3 regions of the Serratia odorifera genome follow, and region 2 is predicted to be linked to each of the others. Evidence: predicted binding sites of a transcription regulator. Region 2 holds the regulator's gene; each other region holds the start of a gene.
What was found. Region 2 encodes PurR, which represses purine synthesis genes. Its sites were predicted from a motif close to CANGCAAACGTTTGCNTG; they were not measured.
Positions count from the first base shown of each region.

Region 1: ACCC84_RS10780 (NCS2 family permease) is a predicted target of PurR. The motif match lies at 6,753-6,770, and genes of this name have one in related genera.
Region 3: purT (formate-dependent phosphoribosylglycinamide formyltransferase) is a predicted target of PurR. The motif match lies at 3,450-3,467, and genes of this name have one in related genera.

Region 1 covers NZ_JBGMUT010000003.1:66,298-76,417, reverse strand. The annotation lists gene lpxP (kdo(2)-lipid IV(A) palmitoleoyltransferase) at 1-471, shown strand, start outside; gene ACCC84_RS10805 (CTP synthase C-terminal region-related (seleno)protein) at 609-1,301, shown strand; gene ACCC84_RS10800 (LrgB family protein) at 1,342-2,031, opposite strand; gene ACCC84_RS10795 (CidA/LrgA family protein) at 2,028-2,444, opposite strand; gene ACCC84_RS10790 (LysR family transcriptional regulator) at 2,582-3,469, shown strand; gene ACCC84_RS10785 (Na+/H+ antiporter) at 3,498-5,147, opposite strand; gene ACCC84_RS10780 (NCS2 family permease) at 5,336-6,697, opposite strand; gene ACCC84_RS10775 (VOC family protein) at 7,028-7,444, opposite strand; gene ACCC84_RS10770 (glutathione S-transferase family protein) at 7,490-8,158, opposite strand; gene ACCC84_RS10765 (lipocalin-like domain-containing protein) at 8,155-8,598, opposite strand; gene ACCC84_RS10760 (LysR family transcriptional regulator) at 8,679-9,602, opposite strand; gene ACCC84_RS10755 (3-oxoacyl-ACP reductase family protein) at 9,733-10,120, shown strand, end outside.
Region 2 covers NZ_JBGMUT010000001.1:833,199-843,318, forward strand. The annotation lists gene ACCC84_RS03930 (riboflavin synthase) at 1-551, shown strand, start outside; gene ACCC84_RS03935 (I78 family peptidase inhibitor) at 598-897, shown strand; gene cfa (cyclopropane fatty acyl phospholipid synthase) at 985-2,136, opposite strand; gene punC (purine nucleoside transporter PunC) at 2,481-3,686, opposite strand; gene punR (DNA-binding transcriptional activator PunR) at 3,809-4,729, shown strand; gene purR (HTH-type transcriptional repressor PurR) at 4,756-5,781, opposite strand; gene cydH (cytochrome bd-I oxidase subunit CydH) at 6,106-6,195, shown strand; gene sodB (superoxide dismutase [Fe]) at 6,269-6,847, opposite strand; gene ACCC84_RS03970 (C40 family peptidase) at 7,068-7,910, opposite strand; gene ACCC84_RS03975 (Grx4 family monothiol glutaredoxin) at 8,323-8,667, shown strand; gene rnt (ribonuclease T) at 8,731-9,411, opposite strand; gene gloA (lactoylglutathione lyase) at 9,487-9,894, opposite strand; gene ACCC84_RS03990 (alkene reductase) at 10,060-10,120, opposite strand, start outside.
Region 3 covers NZ_JBGMUT010000002.1:715,346-725,465, reverse strand. The annotation lists gene ACCC84_RS09505 (tellurite resistance TerB family protein) at 1-107, opposite strand, end outside; gene yebF (protein YebF) at 322-681, opposite strand; gene yqfB (N(4)-acetylcytidine aminohydrolase) at 751-1,059, opposite strand; gene ACCC84_RS09490 (YebG family protein) at 1,099-1,422, opposite strand; gene dbpA (ATP-dependent RNA helicase DbpA) at 1,509-2,891, opposite strand; gene cspE (transcription antiterminator/RNA stability regulator CspE) at 3,042-3,251, opposite strand; gene purT (formate-dependent phosphoribosylglycinamide formyltransferase) at 3,521-4,699, shown strand; gene ACCC84_RS09470 (YoaH family protein) at 4,773-5,012, opposite strand; gene ACCC84_RS09465 (glycosyltransferase) at 5,085-6,092, opposite strand; gene pabB (aminodeoxychorismate synthase component 1) at 6,390-7,763, shown strand; gene ACCC84_RS09455 (CoA pyrophosphatase) at 7,760-8,338, shown strand; gene sdaA (L-serine ammonia-lyase) at 8,710-10,074, shown strand.

The DNA of each region.
Region 1 (10,120 bases), on a different contig from region 2:
GCGATGTATCGCCCGCACAACAATAAGGCCATGGAATGGGCGCAGACCAAAGGTCGCATGCGCTCCAACAAGGCGATGCTCGATCGTAAGGATCTGCGCGGCATGGTACATGCGCTGAAGCGCGGCGAAGCGGTGTGGTTCGCACCGGATCAGGATTACGGCCCACGCGGCAGCGTTTTCGCACCGTTGTTTGCCGTTGACCAGGCCGCCACCACCAGCGGCACCTTTATGCTGGCACGCATGGCTAAACCGGCGTTGGTGCCGGTAGTGCTGATTCGCCGTGAAAACGGCAGCGGTTACGATCTGCTGATCCAGCCGGCGTTGGAAGATTACCCAATCGCCGATGAAATGGCCGCAGCGGCCTATATGAACAAAGTGGTAGAAAAAGAGATTATGCGAGCGCCAGAGCAATATATGTGGCTGCATCGCCGGTTCAAAACGCGCCCGACCGGTGCGCCGTCCCTGTACTGATCCCCTGCCATGCCGGGCGTAGCGCCTGCTGCGCCCGCTGTTATCTCCCCGGCATTTCGTGCCATATTGCCAGATTCCAGCGGCACTATAGTTAACATTGTTGTAACCTTCATACTTTCCCTACACAGGAAACAGTAATGAAAACCCGAGTCCGCATTGCCTTGGTCGGAGACTTTCGTCCCCAGGCCGTTGCCCACCAGGCCATTCCCATTGCTCTGTCCCTTGCCGCCGCTCACCTGGATGTCGACATCGACTCCTGCTGGTTGCCGACTGAAACCGTCAACCATGCTGAAGTACTGGCAGACTACGACGCCATCTGGCTCGTCCCCGGTAGCCCGTATCAAAACGATGACGGCGCATTTATCGCTATCCGCCACGCACGCGAGCAGAACGTGCCATTCCTCGGCTCCTGCGGTGGGTTCCAGTATGCGGTAGTGGAGTATGCCCGTAACGTCATGGGCTGGCACAATGCCAGCCACGCGGAAACCGACAGCGATGGCCGCCAGGTCATTACCCCGTTAACCTGCTCGCTGGTGGAAAAAACCGACACCGTCGTCTTTCTGCCGCAAACGCGCATTGCTGAAATCTATGGCCGATTGGAAACGCATGAGGGGTATCACTGTAACTTTGGTGTAAATCCGGATTTTGTCGCCGAACTCCAGCCATATCCGCTGATTATCAGCGGCCACGATCGCGAGGGCGATGTGCGCTCCATCGAACTGCCCGAGCACCGTTTTTTCATGGCAACGCTGTTCCAGTCTGAACGCGCCGCGTTGCATGAACAGCTATCACCGCTGGTGGTTGCGCTGATCGACGCCGCACGACGCTAACAGCTTCGGCGCCGGCCTTCACCGGCGCAGAGGTCTGCATTTACCACATCAGTTGGCCAATCAGCGGCGCGGCCACGACGGTGATGATGCCAGCCAGCATCATCACCAAACTTGAAACCACCCCTTCCTCTTCACCCATTTCATAGGCGCGGGCGGTGCCGGCGCCGTGTGACGAGGCGCCAAGCCCGGCCCCCTTCGCCAGACGACTGCGCACTGCTAACCGCAGAAACAGGATCTCCCCAATCGCCATGCCAAACACCCCGGTGATCACCACAAACAGCGCAACCAAATCCGGCTGGCCGCCCATTTGTCTGGCGGCCTCCAAGGCAAATGGCGTGGTAATCGAACGTACCGCCAGGCTACGTTGTACTTCTTCCGGCAACGTCAGCAGCTGCGCCAGCCACACCGAGCTGTACACCGCTACCAGCACCGCGGTGACGACCCCAACGCCGAGCGACAGCCAGTGGCGGCGAATAATATGCAGATTCTCGTAAACCGGCACGGCAAACGCGATGGTCGCCGGGCCAAGCAGCCACAGCAGCCAATGGGTTTCACCGATATAATCCTGATAGGAAACGTGCGTTACCACCAGCAGCAGTACCAGAACCATCGGCGTTAACACCAGCGGCATCAGCAACAGCGTACGCCGCCGGCGATACAGTTTCTTATTGACGTAATACAGCGCCAGCGTCGCGGCAAAACACACCGCACTGATAAAAAAGTCATTCATCGTGCTTTACGCCGTTGCAGCCAAAGTTCGAAACGGTAGGCGCGATCGACCACCACTCCGGTCGCACCCAGTGTCAACGTGGTGCTGATGGCGATCACCAGAAAGATCTTCCACCCCTCCACCATCAGTAACTGGGCGTAGTTCACCACCGCCACCACCGCCGGGACAAAGAACAGCAGCATTTCGGCCAGTAACCAGCGTGAACCGGCCTTCACCCAGCGCAGCGGCAACACCCGCAGCACAATCAACGACAGCAGCATCAACATGCCGACGATATTGGCCGGCAGCGGCAGATGAAACTGCTGTACCAGCCGATCGGCAATCAGAAATAGCACCACATACAAAATGACCTGGATCGGTACCTGTAAGCGGTTGAGCAGCGATGGCGCCGCCGCGCGTAACGCCATAGACATGGCATCTAACCTCGAGCAAAAAATTCCGAGTTTCAGTATACGCAGCCGAGAAACATCCACTGAAATGAATTAAAATTATCAACATCATGCCGTAAGGGAATAGTTTACCGCCGGTATCGCTCATCTGGAGAAAAACTGTGGATGTTCGCACCCTGCGCTACTTCGTTGAAGTGGTGCGTCAGCAAAGTTTTACCCGCGCCGCGGAAAAACTGTTTGTCACCCAGCCAACCATCAGCAAAATGCTGCGTCACCTGGAAGAGGAACTGGAATGCACGCTACTAATCCGCGAGGGGCGAAAGCTGCATCTGACCGACAGCGGTCAGGCGGTTTATCAGCGCGGTCTGGCCATTCTGGATGAATTCCGCCAGCTTGAGGCGGAGCTTGAAGACATCGGCTCGGTACGTAAAGGGGTGCTGCGACTGGGCATACCGCCGATGGTGGGCCGGCAGATCGCCGAACTGATCCGTACCTTTCGCCAAACCTATCCTGGCGTAGAACTGAAGATTTCCGAACTGGGGGGACTGTCCGGCGAACAGGCGGTGCTGGCCGGCGAACTGGATCTCGCCATGACGGTATATTCGCCCGATGTCGAACAACCGCTCACCTTCTTGCCGTTGCTACGCCATCCCATGTGCGTGGTCGCCCCGCGCAATGCGCACTGGCAAACCCGCACCAGCGTGGCTATCAGCGAATTGGCTGACTGGCCAATCCTGATTTACAACGAGGATTTCGCGCTGTACAAAATGCTGATGACCGCATTCCGCCAGGCCGATATCGCCCCAAAAATCGCGGTACGCAGCGGACAGTGGGATTTTCTGGCTTCGATGGTCCAGGCCGGCGTCGGGATAGCCATGCTGCCGGAACCGGTGTGCCAGTGGCTGGATAAAAGCAGTTTGATCTGGCTGCCACTGGAACCGGTAATGGAATGGAAGGTCGGCTTGATCTGGCGCCAGGGCAGTTATCTTTCCCATAGCGCACAGGCCTGGATTGCCTGCTGTCGCGACTTCTGGCCGACGCTGAAATAATCAGGGCCGCAAACGCGGCCCTGTGGCATTATCCTTCGCGTTCCACCAGCAACGCTTCCAGCAGGTCGAGGTCATGCAGCAATTTTTGCAGCGTCTCGTTGCTGATTTTCTGCGTGGCGCGCAGGTGATACAACTCCCCACGTTCGGCGCGCAATGCCGTCAGGCGGAAACGCCGTTCCAAGTTTTCCAGCTCCAGCGCGTTTTCAATATCGTCTTCGCTGGCGATCCGCCGCCGCAGCGTTCCCACCACCCGCGAACTGATTTCCTTCAACACCTGTGGATCGAGGTTTTCTTCGGTATCTGCCGCCAGGCGTTCTTCCATTTTATTGATGCTTTCGATCGCCACTTCCGCTGCCATGGCAATTGCCATGCGCTCCTCGCTTTTGCTGGCGCTCTTGTCCGCCACCTGCACGCCGCGCAGCAACAGCGGCAATGCCAGCACCCCGACCAGCAACGACAGCAGGATCACACCGGCGGCGATAAACACCAGTTGGTAACGCGCCGGGAACGCGCTGCCATCGCTCAACAACAGCGGAATCGACAACACACCGGCCAACGTAATCGCCCCACGCACCCCAGCGAACGACGCCACCCACAGTTCACGCGTGGTGTAATCGCCAAACAGCAACGGGCGCTTTTTCAGGAAGCGTTTGCTGGCGCCTTTCATCAGCCACAGCCAGGTAAAACGCAGGATCAGCAGCGCGGCATAAATGATCGCCACGTCAACGAACAGGTACCAGGTCTCAATGGTAGGATCCAGTTCAGCCTGCAGGATAGAGGTTTCCAATATCCCCGGCAGTTGCAGACCCAACATGATGAACACCATGCCGTTGAAGACAAACTCCAGCATCGCCCAGACGCTGTTGGCTCGCAGTCGCATGGCCAGTGGCGCATTGCGGATCACACCAGACTGGCTGATGGTCATGCCGGCCGCCACCGCCGCCAGAATGCCGGAAACGCCGATGTGTTCGGCAATCAGGTAAGAAGCGAACGGCAGTAACAGCAGCAAGACGATTTGCGTCGCCGGGTCGTCACCGCTCCAGCGGCTCATGATGCGCAGCGACTTACTGTACAGCCAGGTCACCGCCACCCCTGCCAGCAGACCACCGATCGCCACCTTGAGGAACTCCAGCGTCGCGCCGCCGACGGTAAACACCATGGTGCCCATCGCCACCGCAATGGCGAATTTAAGCGATACCAGGCCGGAAGCGTCGTTCATCAACGCTTCACCTTCCAGTACGCCCATAATGGATTTGGGAATGCGCCCCTTGCCGACGATGCCGCCCAGCGCCACCGCATCGGTTGGCGACAGCACCGCCGCCAGCGCAAATGCCGCTACCAGCGGAATGCCAGGCACCATCAGGTAGATCAGATAGCCGACCCCGACCACGGTGATCAACACCAGCACCAGCGCCAGCCCGAGAATTTCGCGACCGTGATGGATAAATTCGCGCGTTGGGGTTTTCCAACCGTCAGCAAACAGCAACGGCGGAATAAACAGCACTAAAAACAGTTCAGGATCAAAATCAACGTGCAGCCCGAAATGCGGCCAGGCCAACATCGCACCGATGGCAATTTGCATTAACGGTAACGGCACCTGGAACGGCAACATTCGTGTCACCACCCCAGACAGTGAAACCACCAGGATTAAAATAAGAATAGTAAAAAAGATTTCCATGCTTTCCTTAGACTCTACGGTTCAGACCACAAAGGCTCGTTGCCAGAGTATCTGTGATAGTAGAACACTTTTTTATGGCGATGAAAGCTTGTTGTGCCTTTCAAAAACGGCGAAATAAAGAAGGAGACTTATCTGAATGGAAGCGATGAAACGGGGACGCAGCGACGGCGTCCCCGCTAAAGATACGCTTAGATAGCCCAGCCGCCTGCATAGAAGGCGACCAGCGCAACGGCAATCAGCACGGTGCCGATGTTCAACTTGCGCCATTCGCCGGAGAAAATACGGCCAATCACCAGCGCGCTAAAGCCCAGCATGATGCCGGTAACGATGTTGCAGGTCAGTACGATAAACACCGCGCACAGCAGGCCGGACATCGCATCGACAAAGTCGTTGAAATCCAGTTTGGTCACGTTGCTGAGCATCAGCAGGCCAACGTACATCAGCGCCGGCGCGGTCGCGTATACCGGAACCAGATACGACAACGGCGACAGGAACAGGATCAGCAGAAACAGCAAACCGACCACGGTGGCCGTCAGGCCGGTCTTGCCACCGGCGGCGGTGCCCGCAGCCGACTCGATGTAGACCGCAGCCGGCGCGGCGCCGACCAGACCGGAGAAAATGCTGCTCACCGAGTCGGAGGTTAATGCTTTGCCGCCGTTGATGATCTGGCCGTCCTTATCCAGCAGGTTGGCTTGCCCGGCCACTGCGCGGATGGTGCCGGTGGCGTCAAACACCGCGGTCATCACCAACGCCAGCACGCTCGGCAACACCACCGGCTGCAATGCACCCATGATATCCAGGCTGAAAATCAACGAGTTGCCATTTTCGTCAGCCAGGCTTGGCATGGCGAACAGTCCCTGGTACTTCACCGCCGGGTCAAAAATCAGGCCAATGACCGAAATGGCGATAATCACCAGCAGAATGCCCCCCGGCACTCGCAGTTTTTCCAGGCCGAAAATCACCGCCAGACCGAGCAGCGTCATCACCACCGGAAACGAGGTAAAGGCGCCCAGCGCTACCGGCAACCCGTCCAGTGGGTTCTTCACCACCAGACCAACGCCGTTGGCGGCAATCAGCAGCAGGAACAGGCCGATACCGATACCGGTGCCGTGCGCCACGCCCATCGGCAAATTGCGCAAGATCCAGGAGCGAATACCGGTAACCGAAATCACGGTAAACAATACGCCCATCAAGAACACCGCACCCAGCGCGACCGGAATGCTGATATGCTGGCCCAGCACCAGGCTGAATGCGGTGAAGGCGGTCAGTGAAATCGCGCAGCCAATCGCCATCGGCAGGTTGGCCCACAGCCCCATCAGCAACGACCCCAAGCCGGCCACCAGACAGGTCGCGACAAATACCGCAGTCGGTGGGAAACCGGCCTTGCCGAGCATGCTCGGCACCACGATCACCGAATAGACCATGGCCAGGAAGGTCGTCAGACCGGCCACCACTTCCTGACGCACATTGCTGCCACGCGCTGAAATCTTGAAATACCCGTCAAGCCCGCCTTTTGATTTAACGGCGTTGTTTGCTTGAGAATCCGACATGCTGCTGTCCCCTGTGTTTTTCGCAAAAGCGGCTCACCTGCCCATGCAAGGCAATAACGGAATCGTTTCCGTCACGTTTGCTTATTTATCCTTCCCAATCGCAGCCAATAGGCGCCGCAATTCAAGGCAAACGATTAACTCTCATTGCACGGTACCGGTGAATTTATGATGTTTTGGTGTAGGCAAACGATTATCCCGCCTTCCAGGCCGTGTGATCAACTAAAGATCGCAACACAACCGGCCGAAAAGCGTGTGACGCCATCATTACGGAAATTGCGACTTTTGTCACATAAATAAGCAGGCGGTAAACCGACTGCCGCTGAAAAGAGGTTACGCAGGGTTCTGTGACGCCATTGCCTGCGGATCCATATACATCAGCTCCCAGATATGGCCGTCCAGATCCTGAAAACCATGGCCGTACATAAAGCCGTGATCCTGCGGTTGATGATAGGTATTGCCGCCGGCCGCTACCGCCTTGCGCACCAGGTCGTCCACCGCGGCGCGACTGGGTTGTGACAGACAGAGCAGCACTTCGCTGGCCTTCCTGGCATCGCTGATTGGGTTGGGGGTAAACATTTTGAATTTGTCGTGTGTCAGCAACATCACATAAATAGTGTCACTCACCACCATGCAGGCAGCGGTGTCGTCGCTAAATTGCTGATTGAAGGTAAAACCAAGCCGGTCAAAAAACGTCATTGCCGCAGGCAGGTCATTGACCGGCAGATTAATAAAGATTTGCGTAGCCATCGGCTATCTCCATAAACCTTGACCCATCGAGTATAGTCCAGCTTGTCAACTCAGCAGGTCATAGGGCCCGCCCTGTTGCAACGCCCGTTGATAAGCCGGACGTGCACGTATGCGTTGCAGGAAGTCACGCAGCTTCGGGCAATCGTCCAGCCGGTAACGCGCGGCCAACGCTTCCAGCGGGAAACTCATCTGAATATCCGCCGCGCTGAAATCATTGCCGACAAACCAGACGTTGGCCGCCAAATGCTGCTCCAGATAATCACGATGCGTTGCTATCTGTTTATCCAGGTATTCGCGCTGGACCCCCTTGCCTATCGCTCCAGCGATCGGCCGCATCAGCCACGGCATCGGCGGATGATCGAGCCGGCCAAACACCAGCTTCATCACCAGCAACGGCATCAACGAACCTTCGGCATAATGCAGCCAGTAACGATACTGCTGGCGCGCATGGTAATCGGTGGGCATGAACTGCCCCTGCGCGTCGTAGGCCTCTTGCAGATATTCAATAATCGCACCGGATTCCGCCAGCGTCAGGTCGCCATCGACAATCACCGGCGACTTGCCCAGCGGATGGATCTTTTTGAGTTCGGCAGGCGCCAGCAAGGTAACGCTATCGCGTTGATAACGTTGCACCTGGTACGGCACCTCCAGCTCTTCCAACAACCAGAGAATACGCTGAGAGCGGGAATTATTCAGGTGGTGAACAATGATCATGGAGCGTCCCCGATCCGTTGCCATACCAGCTCACCAATCTGCACGCCGTTGCCGATTTGCAGCGGCACGGTGCGCAGCGTCAGTTTGTCGTCGGTAAAGGTATAAAAACGCACTTGCCGGCTGCCGATCCAGTTGGGGAACGAGCAGCCCTCAACCTGATGGATCACCCGCTGATCCGGCTCGTCAATCTGATAACGGCCGTAATAGCAGATCATGTTGATAAATGCCGATCGCAGCTCGCTGTCCGTACCCTGCGCCGGATCGCTCGAGGTAAACTTCGGTCGTACGGCGCTGTACAACTGTGCCGCCATGGTGCCGTTGGCTTCGTAGTTGATCCGCCCCAACACCTGTTCGCCAAGCGGATGGCTCACCGTACCTTCTTCATTCTTGAACACCGAAGATACCAGTGACCAGCTGCCGATAAATGCATGCGTAACCATAATCTTTTCTCCCCACTCAGCCTTGTTTAAAGGTAGTGGCGAATCCCGCCCCCCGCCAGCGCAGCTATCGGCTGCCGTCATTATTTTCTGCGCGCATCGAAACGCGCCGCCAGTTGCTGCGTGCGAAACTGCTCGATGATGTAATCGACAAAGACCCGGGTTTTGGTCGGCAAAAATTTAAGGCTGGGAAAATAGAGACGTACGCTGCCACGATCGACATACCATTCCGGCAACACCCTGACCAGGTGGCCACTTTCCAGATAGGGCAAGGCATTCGGCATGGCAATCAGCGCGATCCCCATGCCCATTTCCGCCGCCTGCGCCGCCGCCGCAGGTTCGTTCACCGTCATGGCTACCTGCATGGCGGCCGGGCGCTGTTCATTGTCTGGATTGCGCAACGGCAGGTTTCTGATACGCCCGGTTTGCGGGGAGCGAATGAAGATACCCGCATGCTCAGCCAACTGCTCCGGATGCTGCAGCGCTGGCTGTCGCCGCAGATAGTCGGCCGAAGCGACCAACACGCCATGCGCCGGGGCCAGTTCGCGGGCGATCATGCCCTGCGCCAGTTCGAAACCGCCGCCAAGCGCGGCGTCAAACTGCTCGCCGATGATATCGACCTGGCGGTTGTCAAAATGCCAGTCAGGTATGATGGCTGGATACCTGGCAAGAAACCCCGGCAGCATCGGCAACATAAAATGCAGGCCAAAAGCGGTTCCCATACTGACCTTGAGCGTACCGGCCGCTACGCCGCCGGCGCTGCTCAGCCCTTTCAGCGCACACTGAATCGATAGCAAACCGCCTTTGACCTCCTGAAGGAAACGCTCTCCTTCTTCAGTGAGGATCAATTTACGCGTATTGCGCTGGAACAGGCGAACCCTGACCTGAGCTTCGAGTTTGGTGATATTTTTGCCCACAGCGGCCGGGCTGATGCCTAATTTGCGGCCGGCAGCAGAAAAACTGCCCAGCTCAGCGCTGCTGACAAAACATTCAAGATGTCCCAACATGCGTTTTCCTTTCAGGCCGATTTCAAACCAATGGTTTAAGCTGATTATAGCTCTTTATGGCTAGTGGCCGAGGTTGATTTCTTTGATACTGACCACGTCATCCTGACCCTCGCCAATTTGGAGATACATCATGTCAGCAACGCTTTCACTATCAGGAAAAGTCGCCTTCGTTCAAGGTGGTTCTCGCGGCATCGGCGCAGCAGTGGCCAAACGTCTGGCGCGCGAAGGTGCCGCCGTGGCGTTAACCTATGTCGCATCGGCCGACAAGGCCGATGCCGTCGTCAGCGCGATTACCGCCGCTGGCGGCAAGGCGTTGGCCATTCAGGCCGACAGCGCCAATGCTGCCGCACTGCAACAGGCGATTCGCCAGGCGGTAAATCACTTTGGCAAACTGGACATTCTGGTGAACAACGCCGGCGTCCTGGCACTGGGCAACACCGAAGAGCTGCCACTGGAAGATCTGGACCGCACGCTGGCTGTTAACGTCCGCAGCGTCTTTATCGCCAGCCAGGAAGCGG
Region 2 (10,120 bases):
CGGGGCTGGAACTGGGGGCGTCGGTGGCGCATAACGGTTGCTGCCTGACGGTGACCGCCGTGGAGGGCAATCGCGTCAGTTTTGATCTGATCAAGGAAACCCTGCGCCTCACCAACCTGGGTGATCTGGCGCTGGGTGATGTGGTCAACATCGAACGGGCAGCGAAGTTCAACGATGAAATCGGTGGGCATCTGATGTCCGGCCATATTATTTGCACCGCTGAGATTGCCAAGATCTATACCTCGGAAAATAACCGCCAGGTGTGGTTGCGTATGCCCGATGCCGAATTAATGAAATATGTACTGCATAAAGGTTTCATTGGCATCGACGGGATTAGTCTGACCATTGGCGAAGTGGTAAATAACCGTTTCTGTGTACATCTGATCCCCGAAACCCTCGATCGCACCACGCTTGGCAAGAAACGCCTGGGCGACAAGGTGAATATCGAAATCGATCCGCAAACGCAGGCGGTGGTCGATACCGTCGAGCGTGTGCTGGCCAGTCGCGAGGCCGCAATGGCGGTGGCGACCGAGCTGGCGCCGAAGCCTTGATCGGGCTGGCGTAACAATAAATACCCAAAACCAGAGGAGCAAAAACGTGAAGTTTTATCGGAAAACGTTGATGTTGGCGGCGCTGATGGCGCTGGCTGCCTGTAGCAGCACGTCAGAAAATAGCGCGGCTTCGCCGTCGGAGAATACGGCAGATGATACCTGTGGCGCTGCGCAGTACCAGAACTACGTGGGTAAACCGCTCTCTTCGCTGGATGGGGTGCAGATCGACGCGCGCCAGGTGCGTACCATACCTTACAATGCTGCCGTCACCATGGATTTCAATCTGAGTCGGCTTAATTTCCTGGCGGATCAGGATGACAAGATTATTCGGGTTTATTGCGGCTGATACCGCCATGATAATCTGCGGTTAATTGGCGATGCCGGTCAGCGATGTCTGACCGGCATTTTTATGCGCGGAGGATTGGCGGCAGGGTTAACGCGGTACGCGTATTCCGCCTTCAACGCCTTGCGGGCTGAAAACAACCTGCCAAAGCTGGATATCCCGCGCGCGGAACGCCCCGGCGCAGGCGTTGAGATAATAGCTGAACATGCGTTCGAAGCGCTCGGAATAACGTTCGGCCAACTGTGGCCAGGCCTGTTTAAAGCGCTCATGCCATGCCATCAGGGTACGATCGTAATCGGCGCCAAAATTGTGCCAGTCTTCCATCACGAAATGACCTTCGCTGGCCTGCGCAATATGTTTGACTGACGGCAGGCAACCGTTCGGGAAGATATATTTGTTGATCCAGGGGTCAACATTCATATCCGTACGATTCGACCCGATGGTATGCAGCAGGAATAGCCCGTTCGGTTTTAAATTGCGCTCGACCACCTCGAAATAGGTGCGGTAATTTTTAGGCCCGACGTGTTCAAACATACCAACCGAGGCGATGCGATCAAATTGCTGATCGAGATCCCGATAGTCTTGCAGCAGGATCTGCACGTCCAGCCCTTCACAGCGCGCCTGAGCCAGTTTTTGCTGTTCGGCGGAAATGGTCACACCCACTACCGAGACGCCGTAGTGCTTGGCGGCAAAGGCGGACAGACCGCCCCAGCCGCAGCCGATATCCAGCAGGCGCATGCCCGGCTGCAATTGCAGCTTTTCGCAGATAATACGCAATTTGCCTTCCTGCGCCTGTTCGAGCGTCGCCGCGTCTTTCCAGTAGCCGCAGGAATATTGCATATAGGGATCGAGCATCAGGGTAAATAAATCATTACCCAGATCGTAATGTTCCTTGCCGACAATCCAGGCACGTTTTTTGGATTGCAGATTGGTCAGCCGTGCAGCGGCAATGCGCAGCGTGTCTTTAAAATGGTGGGGGAGTTTCTTTTCCAGACCGGCGGCAACCACGCGGTGAAAGAAACAGTCCAGCCGTTCGCATTCCCACCAGCCGTCCATATAACTTTCACCCAGCCCCAGTGAACCTTCCTGCAGGACGCGCTTAAAAAACTCGGGGTTTTTAACCTGAATATCGAAAGGACGGGAGCCGTTTATTTCAATCCCCGCCATGCTGAGCATTTCATGGGCAATACGATACCATTGGTTATCCTGGATGCTCAGATCTTCTATACACGATGAACTCATAGCTTCTCCATCACCTTTCTTCTGACTTATGGCCCGTTGGGAAAAAGCTTAGCCAATTTCTGCGGGCATATACGTATCCCTACGACAAATTTCACCGCAAGGTTTGATATCCGACATGAACAGAGGAAAATTCCAAGAGAACCCTGATACCAAACGGCGTGGGGCAACTCATCAAAAAATAAACTGTGACGCCATACGCGTACACAACAAGTACGTGTAATAAAACGCTTTTAGCTATGGTATTTTTAAAGGTTATTTTTTGAGTATAGGCTTGCCGAGGCGCTTACTCAACTGTAAATCGCACTCGGCAAAAATATTCTTTAAGTGACTATTGCCAAAGGCAATTATGACGCGGAGTTAGCATGTTCACGCGGCGTTGACTGCGGTTGCTCGACCGTTTTGCCACGCTGTATCAGGTAGCCTATCGCAGCCAAGACCACGGTAGACACCATCACCGTTACCGTCGCCAATAGCGGTTGTGCGATAAATGCCGACACCAGCATACTGGCAACAAAGCATAAACCCAGTTGCAAGGTGTTTTGCAGTGCTGCCGCTTTACCGGTGCTTTCCGGGAACGGCGTCAACGCATTGGCCACCACGATCGGGTAGACAGCGCCGTTGACCAATGCCATCAGGCAGAACGGAATCAGCAGGGTGGTCAAGGTCGGCGTGGTCAGGGTGGCGACCAGATACAACGCCACCATACTGATGCCATACGCTATCAGCAGCCATGGCAGCAAGGTGTTGCCGTTAATGCGGTTTAGCGCGGTGCGGCAACCGAAGCCGCCGAGCAGGAAGGCCAGGGTCTGCGGCACGTAGCTCAGACCGATGTCATTAGGGCTGTAGCCCATGTTGCCAAGAATAAATGGCGAGCCGGTCAGCCAGGCAAAGAAGCCGGCTGAACAGGCGGCGAACACCATGACGTTACCGCCAAACACCGGCGACTTCAGCAGTTGCAGGAAGCCGATATCGTTGTTGTTGGCGGCGGCCGGCGCAAGGCGCGAACTGTCTTTGAGCAGCAGCGTTGGCACCAGCAGCAGGGCGCTGATCGCCAGCAGCACGGCAAAAATGGCGCGCCAGCCCATGTGATTCAGCAGCCAGGCTCCGAGCAACGGCGCCAGCGCTGGCGACAGCGCCACCAGCGGCATGATGGTAGCGAACACGCGATGGGCGGCGCCCTCGCGATAGCGATCGATAACGATCGCCTGCCAGGTGACCGCAGCGGAACAGACGCCGATCGCCTGAATAAAGCGCAATGACCACAGTTGCATCGCGTTATCGGCCCACAGCATGCCCAGACAGCCGATGCCAAATAGCGCCAGTCCCATCAGCAATACCGGCTTGCGGCCGAGACGATCGGAGAGTGGCCCCCAGAGTAATTGAGCAAAGGCAAAACCGGCCAGGAAGATACTGAGGCTGGCGCTGATGGCGCCGGCAGAAATCTGCAATTCTTGCTGCATGGCGCCAAAGGCGGGCAGGTACATATCGGTGGCCAGGTAGCCGAGCATGCTCAGCCCGGCGAGGTAAAACATAAATCCAAAGTTTCGCATGGTATTTCTCGTTGATGCTGTTGTGCAGGTTTTTTTTAGCGTCGCAAGTGTATCTGGCTGGATCTCTGCTTGTGAAACGGTAATATTTGCAAGCTGTTGTTAAAAAAATTGAAGGCAAAGCGATGTGGTCTGAATATTCCCTTGATGTGGTCGACGCCGTGGCGCGTACCGGCAGTTTCAGCGCGGCAGCGCAGGAACTGCATCGCGTGCCGTCAGCGGTGAGTTATACCGTACGTCAGTTGGAGCAGTGGCTGGCGGTGCCGCTGTTTGAACGGCGCCATCGCGACGTGGAGCTGACGCCTGCCGGCGCATTGTTTGTTCAGGAATCGCGCGCTGTCATCAAAAAAATGCTCGACACCCGTCGTCAGTGTCAGCAGGTGGCCAACGGCTGGCGCGGCCAGTTGAAGATCGCCGTCGATATCATCGTCAAACCACAGCGTAGCCGGCAACTGGTGCTGGATTTCTACCGTCATTTCCCGGACGTCGAGTTGCGGGTACAGCCGGAAGTGTTCAACGGCGTGTGGGATGCGCTGGTGGACGGGCGTGCCGATATGGCAATTGGCGCAACGCGCGCGGTGCCGACCGGTGGCGGCTTTGCCTTTCGCGACATGGGTTTTATGAACTGGCTGTGCGTGGTCAGCGCCAGCCATCCGCTGGCGGTTTTGCCCGGCCCGCTGGATGACGATCGGCTGCGGCCATTTCCCTCCCTGGTGCTGGAGGACACCTCACGCACCTTGCCCAAGCGCGTCACCTGGTCTTTGGATAACCAACGGCGGTTGCTGGTACCGGACTGGGTATCGGCGGTGGACTGTTTGCGTGATGGCTTGTGCGTCGGCATGGTGCCGGCACATCGCGTATTGCCGTTGATTGAGCAGGGGGAACTGGTGGCGTTGCAACTGCCTGAACCGTTCCCGCCCAGCGCCTGTTGCCTGACCTGGCAGCAGAACGCGCAGTCGCCGGCGATGGCGTGGTTGCTGGATTATCTCGGCGACAGTGAAACGCTGAATCAGGAATGGTTGAGCGAGGTGATATTGCCGGAGTAGCGCAATCGCGCCCCCCGGCCGGTGCTTTAGCGGCGGTAATCGACGAACGGGCCGTCGGCGACCGAGCGGCGTTCGATCAATTTGGGGTGGACTTCAATGACCTGCGATTCTTCGCGTTTGCTGATGATGCGATCCAGCAGCATGGTAAATGCCATTTCACCAAGACGCTCTTTTGGCTGATGGATAGTGGTCAGCGCCGGGGTGAAGTAACGCGCGTTGCGTACATTGTCATAACCGATCACTGAAATATCCTGCGGCACGCGCAACCCGAGCTCGTCGGCAGCGCAGATTGCGCCCATGGCCATAATGTCGCCGCCGCAGAACACGGCGGTCGGGCGCTGTTTTTGCGACAGGATCTGGTGCATGGCCTTATAACCGGACTCCGGCTCGAAGTCGCCCTGGACAATCCACTGGTCACGGATGTCGATATTGGCTTCCTGCAATGCCTTGAGGAAACCCTGATGACGGCCGCCGCCGGTGTTGCGCGACAGTTGCCCGGGAATGGCGCCGATGTCGCGGTGGCCACGTTCAATCAGATAACGGCCTGCCAGATAGCCACCTTCGAAGGCGTTGTCGATGATGGTGTCGGTGAAGTCACCGCGCGCGGCGCCCCAGTCCATCACCACCATCGGGATGTTGCGATAATCTTCCAGCATGCCGAGCAGTTGGTCAGGATATTCGGAGCACATCACCAGCAGGCCGTCGACGCGTTTTTGCGCCAGCATCGCCAGATAGGCGCGCTGTTTGTCCAGATTGTTATGCGAGTTGCACAGAATCAGCGTGTAGCCCTTGCTGTAACAGCTGTTTTCCACCGCTTCAATCACTTCAGCGAAATAGGGCGCTTCGCTGGAGGTTGCCAGCAGGCCAATGGATTTGGTGTGATTGACCTTCAAACTGCGAGCAACGGCGCTTGGGGAATAATGCAGCTCTTTAATGGCAGCCCAAACGGCCGCCTTGGTCTCTTCGGCGACGAAACGGGTCTTATTGATGACGTGCGAAACGGTGGTGGTGGAAACGCCCGCGCGTTTGGCCACATCTTTAATCGTTGCCATGTAAAGAATGACTCCTAAACCCACATGTATTTAGCATGTAAGCATGTTGTTAATCGTTTGCCTACGCAGATCCTTCTCCAGAGTCACGAAAACTTGGTTTTTAGTGTGGAAGTCGTCAGCCACTTGACCTGGAGGGACTCAATTGCCGGTGCGCAGCAGTGAACTGCGAATTTTGTCGCATATTGAGCAAAAGTGGAAGTGCTAATCAACATTATAAGCGTGGAATGATAACAAGATTTTATTGGGGAACTGTGGGAAAATGATTTGACGCACCAATACTGTGGATTTTATGCTTGGCGCAGATTATCTGATAAGGAGTTTTTGATGGATACCGATTTAAAAATGTCTTTGTTCACCACCCTGGGTGCATTGGCGATGATTATTGCCTTCAGCTTCACTGCCGCATTGAACTGAATCCTGACTTAATCAATAAAGGCGCAGCTCAATATGAACTGCGCCTTTTTATTTATTGCCGCGTATTGGCCAATTACGCCAGGTTTTCCGCTACGAACGCCCAGTTCACCAGCGCCCAGAAGTTTTCCAGATAGTTCGGCCGCGCATTGCGGTAGTCGATATAATAAGCGTGCTCCCACACGTCTACCGTCAGCAGCGGCTTGTCCTCGCCGGTCAGCGGGGTGGCTGCATTCGAGGTATTAACGATAGCCAGCGAACCGTCGCTTTTCTTTACCAGCCAGGTCCAGCCAGCGCCAAAATTGCCTACCGCTGATTGTGTGAACGCCTGCTTGAACTTATCGAAGCTACCGAAGGCCCGATTGATTGCTTCTGCCAGTTTACCGCTTGGCTCACCGCCGCCCTGTGGCGACAGGCAATGCCAGTAAAAGGTGTGGTTCCACACCTGCGCGGCGTTGTTGAAGATGCCGCCGCTGGCGGTTTTAACGATCTCTTCCAATGATTTTTCTTGAAACTCGCTGCCGTCGATCAGCGCATTCAGGTTAACCACATAAGCGTTGTGATGTTTACCATAGTGGTATTCCAGCGTTTCTGCCGAGATATGCGGTTCAAGCGCATCTTTGGCATACGGTAGAGCAGGTAGTGTAAACGACATTGCTTTCTCCTTCTTTTATATGGCGCCAATCTGGCGTTCCCATCCGGGGACTTTGGCGAACGAATCGCCAGTAACCACTCTTTTTTAGAGGTTATTAATGGTAGCAATTTCCCGACAGGAAAAGGAGTTAAAGCGTGCTAAATCGGGGCAAAAGAGTTATGGCAAGAGAGAAGGGAACGGCACGATGGCGGCCGGGCGAGGCCGCCATCGTCTTGTTGCGTCAGCGAATGGTTTTTGGCGTCATCACGCGGCGGGCACCGACGTAATGATTTTGCCAGTAATCATTATCAAGCTGGCTGATGCGGATTTCCTCCCCGGTGCGCGGCGACTGGATAAATTTGCCGTTGCCCAGATAAACCCCCACATGGTCAGCCGCGCCGCGGTTATTTATGCGAAAGAACACCAGGTCTCCGCTTTCGAGTTCGTTCTTCTTGATCGGCGCCGCATCCCGCAGGTGGAACATTTCATTGGCGGTGCGCGGCATCTTGATTTTCATCACGTCCTTATAGGCGTAATAAATCAGTCCACTACAATCAAAGCCGGTGCGTGGTGAAGTACCGCCCCAGCGGTAGGGTTTGCCCATCTGGTTCATCAGTTTGGCCATCGCGGTCTGTTTGGCGTGCTGATAACGTTTTTTATGCGCAGCGCTGAGTTTTAGCGGTTTTTCATCATGCAGCAGATTTTCGTTACGCAGCCGCTTGGTGGTGGCCAAACCCGCAGTGCGGTGGCGACCATAACCTTTTTTATAGCCTTTCTTCGGCGGCGTAACGCGAATTTTGGCAACCTGTGTGGTTTTACGCGACGATTTAATTCGACTGGTCTTCTTTGCCGTTTTTATGGTCGATGTTTTGCGGGTTTTTAACGCGGTCGTCTTTTGCGGTGTAGTGACTTTGGCTTTCTTGGCCGCCTTGAGCGCTTTCTTTTTCTTGCGATCGTCCAGGCGTGCTTCATTAACATGGGTTTTACGCTGCTCAGCGGCAACGCGAGCCTGTGGCGCGGCATGCGCCAGATTGAGAAACAGCTGTGTAAACAACAGCACAAAGAGCGTAATAATTAAACGCATGTTGACGTTACCAACCTTGGCCCCGAAACAAACTACGAAAGAATGACAGTATTCCCCAAATACGCCATATAAAACAGCGGAGAACCTATAAATAATAATCCATATTGTGAGAAAACGTTAATGGCATTTTTAATCAACGCAAAAAACGCTGCCGAATGGATGAAAAATGGTCTGCGACGCGACTGGCTGGGGATTAAAGCTGCAGCACTCGGCAAAATATATTAGTGAAATGGTCAGATTAAAAATGTTATTCTGAGTGTATGTTTGATCGAAATGGCGTTGCCGACGCTGCGCGGTCGGTGCTGGCAGAATGTCCTTGCAAAAGATGGCGTTTTTTTGCCAGCCGCCCAGCCGCTACAATAGCGGATGTGATGCATGTTGTAGCCCTGAGATGGCTTGAGGAAGCAATAAAATGACGACGATTGAAAAAGTTCAGCAACAAATCGCTGAGAACCCGATTCTGCTGTACATGAAGGGTTCACCAAAATTGCCAAGCTGCGGCTTCTCCGCTCAGGCCGTTCAGGCGTTGTCTGCCTGTGGCGAGCGTTTTGCCTACGTTGATATTCTGCAAAACCCCGACATCCGTGCCGAACTGCCGAAATACGCCAACTGGCCAACCTTCCCACAGCTGTGGGTGGACGGCGAACTGGTTGGCGGTTGCGATATCATCATCGAAATGTATCAGCGTGGTGAGTTGCAGCAGTTGATCAAGGAAACGGCAGAAAAATACAAAGAGCAGGAAGACCAGCAGCCATAACGGCGGTTTCCTGTAATGACAACGGGCGGCGTATATCACATACGCCGCCCGTTTTTTTATCGCTCAGTCAACGTTGCCGACGGCCAGCGGCCAGCCGCCGAGGCGTTTCCAGCGATTGACCAGCTCGCAGAACAGCAGGGCGGTTTGTTCGGTATCGTACAGTGCGGAGTGTGCCTGGCTGCTGTCAAACGCCATGCCGGCGGCGATACAGGCTTTGGCCAGCACGGTTTGCCCGAGCACCAGCCCGCTTAGCGCAGCGGTATCAAAGGTGGCAAACGGATGGAACGGATTGCGTTTCAATCCGGCGCGTTCTGCGGCGGCCATCAGGAAACTGTGATCGAAGTTGGCGTTGTGCGCCACGATAATCGCCCGGTTGCAGCCTTGATCTTTAATGCCCTTGCGCACAGCCTTGAAAATGGCGTGCAGCGCATCGTATTCGCTGACCGCACCGCGCAGCGGGTTATGCGGATCGATACCGTTGAAGGCCAGCGCTTCAGGTTGCAGGTTGGCGCCTTCGAACGGTTCAACGTGGAAATGCAGCGTTTCGTCCTGCTGCAGCCAGCCGTCCTGGTCCATTTTCAGCGTGACGGCGGCTATTTCCAGCAGCGCGTCGGTGCGGGCGTTGAAGCCGGCGGTTTCGATATCTATTACTACGGGATAAAACCCACGAAAACGACCACACAGGGCGTTAAGATCACTTTTTTCGGCCATCAGTTTCTTATCTTCATCGAATGCAGCGCGCATTATGACAAATTTTGTGCCGCCTTGCAGGCGGTTATCATTCCTGGATAAAAAAGGGCGCGGTAAGCGCCCTGAAACTCAGTTGCCGAGGCCGTGACCGGCGTGCTTGTTTTCGATCAGCTCGATTTTATAACCGTCTGGATCTTCAACGAAGGCGATGACCGTGGTGCCGCCTTTAACCGGGCCAGCTTCGCGGGTCACGTTGCCGCCGGCGTGGCGAATGTTGTCACAGGTGGCGGCAACGTCATCAACGCCCAGCGCCAGGTGGCCGAACGCGCTACCCATTTCGTAGCTGTCGACGCCCCAGTTATAGGTCAGTTCAATCACGGCGCCTTCGCTTTCATCGGTATAGCCGACAAACGCCAGCGAGTATTTGTATTCGGTATTTTCGCTGGTACGCAGCAAGCGCATGCCTAATACCTTGGTGTAGAAGTCGATGGAGCGTTGCAGATCGCCGACACGCAGCATGGTATGGAGTAAGCGCATAATTTCCTCTGATTGCAGGTTTTGCCGTGCTTGGCGGCAGATAGTGTGAAGCAAAAAACAGTATAGCGTTGTCGTATAAGGGAATTCAATGAGGGGGCCGGTATAACGACGTGGCGCATTGATTGGCGCGCGGTCGGCAGATTCACCGACCACGCGCGTGGTCACTTACAGCGTTGGGTAATCGGTATAACCTTGCGCACCGCCGCCGTAGAAGGTTTCCGGCTGC
Region 3 (10,120 bases), on a different contig from region 2:
CCCAGCGCGGTAGGTGCCAGCAGCTTGCCGATGCCTTCACTTCCGCCAGCGGCCCCGGCTTTCTGCCCCAACATCGATTGAATCTGCTGCATCCAGTTGTTTTTCATTGTCGCTCCTCACCAGTATGTCGACGCGCAACGGCATTGCCAGGCCGCGCGCAGTTAGCCACCAGATTAGGGGATCTTTTGTCAACTTACGTATGGGGATGAAAACTTGTGTTGAGCAGCCGGAGATTGGCTCGGTTAACTCGAGGGTAAAGTGCGGTCATCATCAGGGCGCACATGGCGCCCTTGGCAGAGCGGTTACGATAACCGGAGGAAGTTACTCCGCGACGCTGTAAGCGATTTCGCCCTGGTTGCAGTTGAGCGTTACGTTGTAGATTTTGTCCGTCTTGCTGCCACGCACCGTCAGCGGCACCTGCCAGACATTATCTTTGCCGACGATGGCGTCCGGACTGACCCAGACAATCGGCGTTGCGGTGCCCAGTTGCTTCTTGTCAGCATCCCAGCGCGTAATGCGGTTTTGCAAGAAATCGCGTTTTACCTGCGCCGCTACGTCCGCCGCCTGCAGGCCGCTGCATTGCGCAACCTTGGCGCTACGCAGTTGTTGCGCCTGTGCCGTACCGGTCAATCCAGCTACCGCCACCAGTGCGACCACCCATGACCATCCCGTTTTGTTCATATGTCCTCCCGTTGTGGTTATCACTATCCGGGGGGCAGCCCCGCTGCGAACAACGGGTCGGGCCGTGGGCTAGCGTTTGATAAAGGCAATCACAAACAGTTCGTCCAGCCCCGGATAGATTTCCTTGATAACCTGCTTCAGCTCGCCAAGCGGCATGTTTTCCTGTTTGGCGTGTTGTTCGGTCAACGCCTCCAGACGGATTGGCGTCACCGACAGCACTTCAATCAGGCAGAAAAACACGCCGTCCTCATGACGGCTGACGCGCAAGACATCCCCGGGCTGGAAGTGTGACTCACTGGCGTCCCGTAGAGTAATGGTTTTGCGCCCAGCCAGGATATCCGGCTCAAAGCGGCTGAAGAAAGTTATTCCGCGGCTCATTCTAGACCCTTTTTCATTACAATGCTGCAACATAAACCGCTACGCCGCCTGCTTTTCTGCCTGCGACTGGGGATTTTTGCTCGCGGCCGGCTTGTCGCCCTTGGCCTTGGCCGGTTTTTGGCTCACCGCCTGCGGCGCTGCACCACGCAGAATTTGCGTCAGCGCCTCTTTATGTTCTGCCAGATAGAAGCTCAGGGCTTCGCGTTGCTCTTCCTCCAGCGTTAGTGGCGCCTGTTGTAGCCACTCGCCAAGACTGTCGGCCAGATCGAGCATTTTGTCGTAGGCATCGGCTTCTTTCTTGCTTGCGAACGTCATTTTTTCCTCACCGTTTCTGACCACCAGGTATTTTACTTCAACTGCCATCTGTGTATTCCTCAAAGGTTGAAACACTGTATTTATATACAGTATAAGGCGTTATAGTGCGGGGGTTCAAGCGCCCCCGCCTGTTATTATTTCAGCAGCCGCGCCTTGCAGCTTTTGCCTTTGATCTTGCCCTGCTGCAATTGTTGCAACGCCTTGCGCGCGCTGGCCTTGCGGATAGCCACGTAGGCGTGCACCGGGAACATATCGATTTTACCGACCTCGGCCGCGGTCAGACCCGCCTCTCCGGTCAACGCCCCGAGAATATCGCCGGGGCGAATCTTCGCCTTGCGGCCGCCGTCAATGCACAGCGTGGCCATTTCCGCTTCCAGCGGTGCCGTTGACGCACCGCTCAATTCACTGACTGACGCCCATTGCAACTTGCGGTCCAGATACTCTTCCAGCGCGTGGGCGCGTGTCATTTCCTGCGGCGCACACAGGCTAATGGCCAGCCCGCTCATGCCGGCACGGCCGGTACGGCCAATGCGGTGCACATGCACTTCCGGGTCGAACGACAGTTCGTAATTGACCACCAGTTCAAGATCCTTGATATCCAGACCGCGTGCGGCGACGTCGGTCGCTACCAGCACGCGACAGCTGCGGTTGGCAAAACGCACCAGCACCTGATCGCGATCGCGCTGCTCCAGATCGCCATGCAGTGCCAGCACGCTGATGCCGCGTGCCTCCAATGCTTCAAACACGCTCTGACAATCGCGTTTGGTATTGCAGAACACCACGCAAGACGTTGGCTGAAAATGGCGAATGGCGGCCACCAACAACGCCGGACGCTGATCGCGGGTGGTTTCGTAAAAGCGCTGAGCGATGGTGGTTGGCGCGTCGCCGTCGTCGACTTCCACGCTCAACGGCGCGCGTTGCACCCGGTCGCTGATGCGCTCGATGCCCGCGGGATAGGTCGCGGAAAACAGCAGCGTTTGGCGCTGCGGCGGCGTGTAGCTGATTACCTGGTCAATGTCGTCGGCAAAGCCCATGTCGAGCATGCGGTCGGCTTCGTCCAGCACCAGCACTTTCACCTCATCCAGCACCAGAGTCTTCTTACGCAGGTGTTCCTGGATACGGCCCGGCGTTCCCACCACGATATGCGGCGCATGCACCAGCGAATCCAGCTGAGCGCCCATCGGCTGACCGCCACACAGGGTAAGGATTTTGATGTTTTGCGTGAAACGCGCCAAGCGGCGCAGCTCTTTGCTGACCTGATCGGCCAGCTCACGCGTTGGACACAAAATCAGCGCCTGGGTCGCCACCTGGCTGACGTTGATTTTGTCCAGCAGGCCAATACCGAACGCCGCCGTCTTGCCGCTGCCGGTTTTTGCCTTGGCGCGCACGTCTTGCCCGTTGAGGATGGCAGGCAGCGCGGCAGCCTGTACCGGTGTCATTTCGGCATACCCCAGTTCATTGAGGTTGGCCAACTGTTCGGCTGGCAGCGGCAGGGAAGAAAAGGAAACTGTGCTCACGGCGATAACTCTTATATGGCAGATGGAAAGGCGGCGCGACCGGCTGGCCAGCACCGTAATAAGGCGTGATGATAACAGAGATAGCGAACTTTCTGGATTGCAGCCATAAAAAAACCCGCCGGAAGCGGGTTTTTTGGCAGCGACGTTGCGTTAGATGGCAACAACGTTGGCTGCGGCTGGGCCACGTTGGCTGTCCTGGATGGAGAATTCAACCTGCTGACCTTCTGCCAGAGTTTTGAAACCATCGCTGACGATAGCGGAAAAATGCACGAAAACATCTTTCGAGCCATCGGCTGGAGTGATAAAGCCGAAGCCTTTGCTTTCGTTGAACCATTTTACGTGACCGGTAATCTTAGTCATTTGACTTTCCTTTACTTGATAAACCTGCCTTGACGGCACTTACGGCGCGAAGGCCCTGCGTTCTGTAGGTCTTCTTTCGCCGCCAGTTATTAACGCATAATCGTCGTGACAGGGCAAATTTTTTCGTTCCTTATTAAAACAGCAGGTTACAGGACTAATTTTGCAAAATGGCCTGCGCGCTTTCGCCGGAAGGATGTCGGCGCAATCGTTTTCGTATATACTGCGCGCCTGTTTTTAGCCCCGTCAATTTTCACATCAGGGACCAGACTATGTTTACTATTGGAACCGCACTGTGCCCCTCCGCCACCCGTGTCATGCTGCTCGGCTCCGGCGAACTGGGTAAAGAGGTGGCAATCGAATGCCAGCGTCTTGGGTTGGAAGTGATTGCCGTCGATCGCTATGCCAATGCCCCGGCAATGCACGTCGCGCATCGCAGCCACGTGATTAACATGCTGGACGGCCAGGCGTTGAAGACGCTGATCGAGCAGGAGCGTCCTGACTACATCGTACCGGAAATTGAAGCCATCGCCACCGACATGCTGGTGCAACTGGAGCAACAGGGCCACCATGTCGTGCCCTGCGCCGAAGCGACTCGCCTGACCATGAACCGCGAAGGCATTCGCCGTCTGGCGGCAGAGAATCTTGCCCTGCCGACCTCCAGCTACCGCTTTGCCGATAGCCAGGACGCCTTTTATCAGGCGGTCGACGACATAGGCTACCCCTGTATTATCAAACCGGTGATGAGCTCATCCGGCAAAGGCCAGAGCCTGATCCGTGACGCCTCGCAGTTGGCGGCAGCCTGGGAATATGCGCAACAGGGCGGTCGCGCCGGCGGTGGACGGGTGATTGTCGAAGGACTGGTCAAGTTTGATGTTGAAATTACCTTGCTGACCATCAGCGCGGTGGACGGCGTACATTTTTGCGCGCCGATCGGTCACCGTCAGGAAGATGGCGATTACCGTGAATCCTGGCAGCCGCAATGCATATCGCCGCTAGCGTTGCAACGCGCCCAGGCGATAGCCGAGCGGGTGGTCACTGCGCTGGGTGGTTACGGGTTGTTTGGCGTTGAGCTATTCGTTTGCGGCGATGAGGTCATTTTCAGCGAAGTCTCCCCTCGCCCGCACGATACTGGCATGGTGACGCTGATTTCACAGGATCTGTCGGAGTTTGCCCTGCACGTTCGCGCTTTCCTGGGTCTGCCGATCGGCGCTATTCGCCAGTTCGGTCCGGCGGCATCGGCGGTTATCCTGCCGGAGCTGACCAGCAGCGACCTGCGCTTTGGCGGATTGGATCAGGCATTGCAGGGGCACAACCAGCTGCGGCTGTTCGCCAAGCCTGACATCAGCGGCAAACGCCGTCTGGGCGTGGCGCTGGCCTGTGCACCGACCACCGAGCAGGCGGTTGAAATCGCCACTCAGGCTGCCGCGGCGGTAATGGTGCAAGGGTGATGGACAGGTAAAATAGCCAAAGCCCGGGTTACCCGGGCTTTGGTTTGATGAACAGGCGGAACCTGTTCAACGCTTAATAATCGTCTTCGTCTTCGTCATCTTGCGGCTCGGCATCCGGTTGCATACCCGGCGCATCCTCGTCTTCCTCGTCAAACATGACGGCAACCCGGGCACCCTGATGCTGTTCGCGGATCTGCTGCGCAACCACGGCAATCGCTTCACCGCTGCTCATGCCCTGCTCCATCAATTGACGGATGCGATCCGCAGCTTCCTGCTGCTCCAGATGATTCAGTGACGGCATACCTGCAAGCATGTGTTTATCTCCAGCTGATTGGAGGGGGATTATACCCTGCCTACGTTACGCCGCAACCGCGTCACCCGGTTATTATTGTGCGGCCGGTTTGGTACTGTGCCCATCAAATCGCCACTGTTTCAGCCGCGAGCGCCATAACAAGACGTGCCAGGCCTGTTTCAGGCCGCGCGCGTTGGCGGTCATCAATCGGTCGATGCCGCGACGGTAGAACTCGCGGGTAATCTGCTGTTGCGCCACCGACTCCGGCTCACGGCGAATACTGTGGCAAATACCCAGCGCTTCACGGGCGATCTGCCAATGAAACGCCGGTCGCAGCCTAATCTTGTCGGCATAGCGGCGGTTAAGCGCCACCAGCATCTCGACGATCTTCATATAATGACGCTGATATTCGACGTTGGCCGCGCCGGTGCGACGCCGATTGCTGATCGAGCGGTCATGCACCCGCTGCCGATACAACGGCGTACTGAGATATTGTACCCGTTGGGCATTAAACATCACTTCGGTGGTCCAGGGAATATCCTGATGGTGCAGACCGGGTTCAAAATAGAGCCGATGCTGCTTAATAAAATCAAGCCGATATATTGCCAGCCACACCACATGAATAAATTTTCGCGTTTTCAAGGCGCGCTCAAACCATTGCACGCCGCTAATTACCCCGGTCGATGACAGACGCGCAGCAGGAATAATTTCTTTTAATTCATTCTGCTGGGTGAAATAACGTTCACCGTTGCACTGCATGACATCCAACAGATTATTTTCAGCCATTTCGATCAACGTGGAATACATTTCCGGCGCCAGCAGATCGTCGGCGTCGGGAAAGGCGACATATTTGCCGCTCGCCACCGCCAGACCGGCGTTGCGGGCGACCGAAACGCCGGCATTAATCTGGTCGATAATCGTAATATGCGAATAACGCCCAGCGTAACGGCGAGCTATCTCAGCTGACCCATCGGTCGAACCGTCATTAATAATAATCACTTCCAACCGGCGTTCATCTTGTGCCAGCAGCGATTGTAAAAACGGTTCCAATAATTCGCCCGCATTGTGCATTGGGACGATCACGCTCAACATTAAAGACATAATCTACGTTTTCCTTACCTGTCGCCAGGAAAAGAATGTTTAAAAAAATGGCGTATGTTGCTAACCAGCGAAACGCCGGAATAATGACGGCCGAAAGCCCACGACGATCGCGTTTAACAAGGTTGCGTAAAAGAAAACTAATTTTTGCATGTTTGTATGCAACGAACGTCGCAAAAAATGCTTAGCTCGCTTATTATTGACTTGCCACATGAAGCGAGTTCGCATGCGCCGCCGCACGGAATATGGCAGAATATCCCTCAGGAACAGCCGCCCCGTAAGCCAGGTTTATTGCAATCCATGACTCAATCCGTACCAAACCTCAAATCGTTGCCGTACCATCGCCACGCCGTGCTGGAGCAGTTTGCTCCGCTGGCGTCTCAACCCTGGGCCATGCTGCTGCATTCGGGGTTCGCCGAGCATTCGCACAATCGATTCGATATTTTGGTCGCCGATCCACGCGTCACGCTGACCACCCGCGGCGAACGTACGCAGATTATCGCAGGTTCCAGCGTCGTTGAGTCGCCGGACGATCCCTTTACCTTACTGCAACGGCAGCTGGCCGCGCTGACGTTTGCCCCCACGGCGCGAGCCGATCTGCCGTTTCAAGGCGGCGCGCTGGGCCTGTTTGGCTACGATCTGGGTCGCCGGGTGGAGACCCTGCCGCAGGTGGCGCAGGCCGATATCGCCCTGCCGGACATGGCGGTAGGAATTTATGACTGGGCGCTGATTGCCGACCACCATCTGCAAACCTTGACCTTGCTGAGCCATGATGATGTAGAGCAGCGCTGGCAGTGGCTAACGCAGCAATCATCGCCGGCAGCCAGACCATTTACCCTGACCAGTCACTGGCAAGCCAACATGACCCGGGCGCAGTACGGTGAAAAGTTTCGCCAGATCCAGCATTACCTGCGCAGCGGGGATTGCTATCAAATCAATTTGGCTCAGCGCTTTTCGGCTTCGTATCAAGGTGATGAATGGCAAGCGTTCCTGCAACTGAGCGCCAGCAATCGCGCGCCATTTTCCGCCTTCCTGCGGCTGCCGGACAACGCGGTATTGAGCGTTTCACCCGAGCGTTTCCTCTGGTTGGAAAATCAACAGATTCAAACCCGGCCGATCAAAGGCACGCTGCCGCGACTGGCCGATGCCGAACAGGACGCAGCTCAGGCACAACGGCTGTCAACCTCGGCGAAAGATCGAGCCGAAAACCTGATGATCGTCGATTTGCTGCGTAACGATATCGGCCGCGTGGCTCACCCCGGCAGCGTACGGGTGCCGGAACTGTTCGTGGTCGAACCCTTTCCGGCAGTGCATCATCTGGTCAGTACCGTGACCGCAACGCTGCCCAGCACGACGCCGGCCAGCGCGCTGCTGCGTGCCTGTTTCCCCGGCGGTTCGATCACCGGCGCTCCCAAGGTGCGAGCGATGCAGATTATTGAAGAACTTGAACCGCAGCGACGTAATGCCTACTGCGGCAGCATCGGCTATCTCAGCGCCTGCGGCACCATGGATACCAACATCACCATCCGCACACTGATCGCCGAACAGGGTCGCCTGTATTGTTCGGCTGGCGGCGGCATCGTCGCAGACAGCCAGGAACAGGCGGAATATCAGGAAACCTTTGATAAGCTGGGGCGTATCTTGCCACAACTGGGGGAGTTTACCGTTTCGTGAGCCAACCGACCTACCCGGCCTCGCTGGCTGACTTTATCAGCCGCTTCCAATTGCAGTTGCCACAGGCATCGCGGATCTCACATAACGTGCGGCCAGCGGCGGTATTAGTTCCGATTATCTGTCGGCCAGAGCCGACGCTGCTGTTAACGCGCCGTGCCGATACGTTGCGCAAACATGCCGGCCAGGTGGCCTTTCCCGGTGGTAAAACCGATGCCAGCGACGCTTCAGCCACCTTCACCGCGCTGCGCGAGGCGCAAGAAGAAGTTGCCATCCCGCCGGCGGCGGTCACCGTACTTGGCCAGATGGCTCCGCTCGACAGCAGCACCGGCTTCCAGGTCACGCCGATCGTTGGCCTGATCGCGCCGGATGTGCAGTTCCATGCCAATGAAGACGAAGTGGCAGACGTGTTCGAAATGCCATTACATGAAGCATTGACGCTGTCGCGCTACTACCCGCTGGATATTCACCGCGCCGGACATGCGCATCGGGTCTATCTGTCCTGGTATCAGAGCCAGTTTGTCTGGGGCCTCACCGCCGCCATCATCCGCCGTCTGGCGCAACAGGTGAGCCTCTGACGCCACCAACCAGTGACCGCGGTCACATCCTGTCGGGGGTATTTTGCGACTTTCGACGGTAAAGCGATCGCCATCACTTCATCAGTTTGCTTTTTCGACTACCTTCCACGCTATCGGGCTTTTAAAAAAACTGTAAACCCGCTCTTCAACCTTACGAAATAACTGTAAAATACGCTTGCCTGGTATAAACCACTGTAAAAACAGGGTCAGCGCCAACGGCAATTGGTAGCAAAAAAAGTAACACCAAGGATTATTTTATTTCATGCGAAAAAGGCAACCGAACCCGTACGGCCCTTTTACAATATCGCTGTTCCCTGCGTGGTTTTTAACCGCCGCAGCCATAACAACATGCCTCTTTAAGGAGTTTTAGCGTGATTAGCGTTTTCGACATGTTTAAGATCGGCATCGGCCCGTCCAGCTCTCATACGGTTGGACCGATGAAAGCCGGCAAACAGTTTGTCGACGATCTGGTAAATAAAGGCCTGATGCCTTCTATCACGCGTGTTGCCGTAGACGTTTACGGCTCACTCTCATTAACCGGTAAGGGCCACCATACCGATATCGCCATTATCCTCGGCCTGGCCGGCAATATGCCGGATACCGTGGATATCGACAGCATTCCCGGATTTATTCGCGATGTAGAACAACGTCAACGCCTGATGCTGGCCAGCGGCATGCATGAGGTCGATTTCCCGCGTGACGGCGGCATGGTGTTTCGCAGCGACAACCTGCCACTGCATGAAAACGGCATGCAAATTCACGCCTATGCCGGTGAAAAGCCGGTGTACAGCAAAACCTATTACTCGATCGGCGGTGGCTTTATCGTCGACGAAGAACACTTCGGCAAGGCTGACGCCAACGAAGTCACCGTACCGTATCCATTCCATTCCGCCCGCGAAATGCTCGATCACTGCCGTGACACCGGCATGTCATTGTCCGGTATGGTGATGCAAAATGAACTGGCATTGCATAGCAAACAAGAGATCGATACCTATTTTGGCGATATCTGGCAGACCATGCGCGCCTGTATCGATCGGGGTCTGAATACCGAAGGCGTACTGCCGGGTCCGTTGCGCGTACCACGCCGTGCTTCCGCGCTGCGACGCATGCTGGTGTCTTCCGACAAGCTGTCCAGCGATCCGATGAACGTGATTGACTGGGTGAACATGTTCGCGCTGGCGGTCAACGAAGAAAACGCCGCCGGTGGCCGCGTGGTCACCGCACCAACCAATGGCGCCTGCGGCATCGTGCCGGCAGTGCTGGCCTATTACGATCACTTTATCGAATCGGTCAGCCCGGATATCTACATTCGTTACTTCCTGGCGTCAGGTGCCATCGGCACACTGTACAAGATGAACGCGTCGATTTCCGGCGCGGAAGTCGGCTGTCAGGGCGAAGTCGGCGTGGCCTGTTCAATGGCGGCAGCCGGTCTGGCGGAGCTGCTGGGTGGCAGCCCGGAACAGGTATGCGTGGCGGCGGAAATCGGCATGGAACACAATCTGGGTCTGACCTGCGATCCGGTCGCTGGCCAGGTTCAGGTGCCGTGCATCGAACGCAACGCCATTGCTTCGGTCAAGGCGATCAACTCCGCTCGTATGGCGCTGCGCCGCACCAGTGAACCACGCGTATCGCTGGATAAGGTCATTGAGACCATGTACGAAACCGGCAAGGACATGAATGCCAAATACCGCGAAACCTCGCGCGGCGGACTGGCCATCAAGGTACAGTGCGACTGATCCTCAACCCCGCCACACGGCGGGGTTTTTTATTTCAAAATCAATA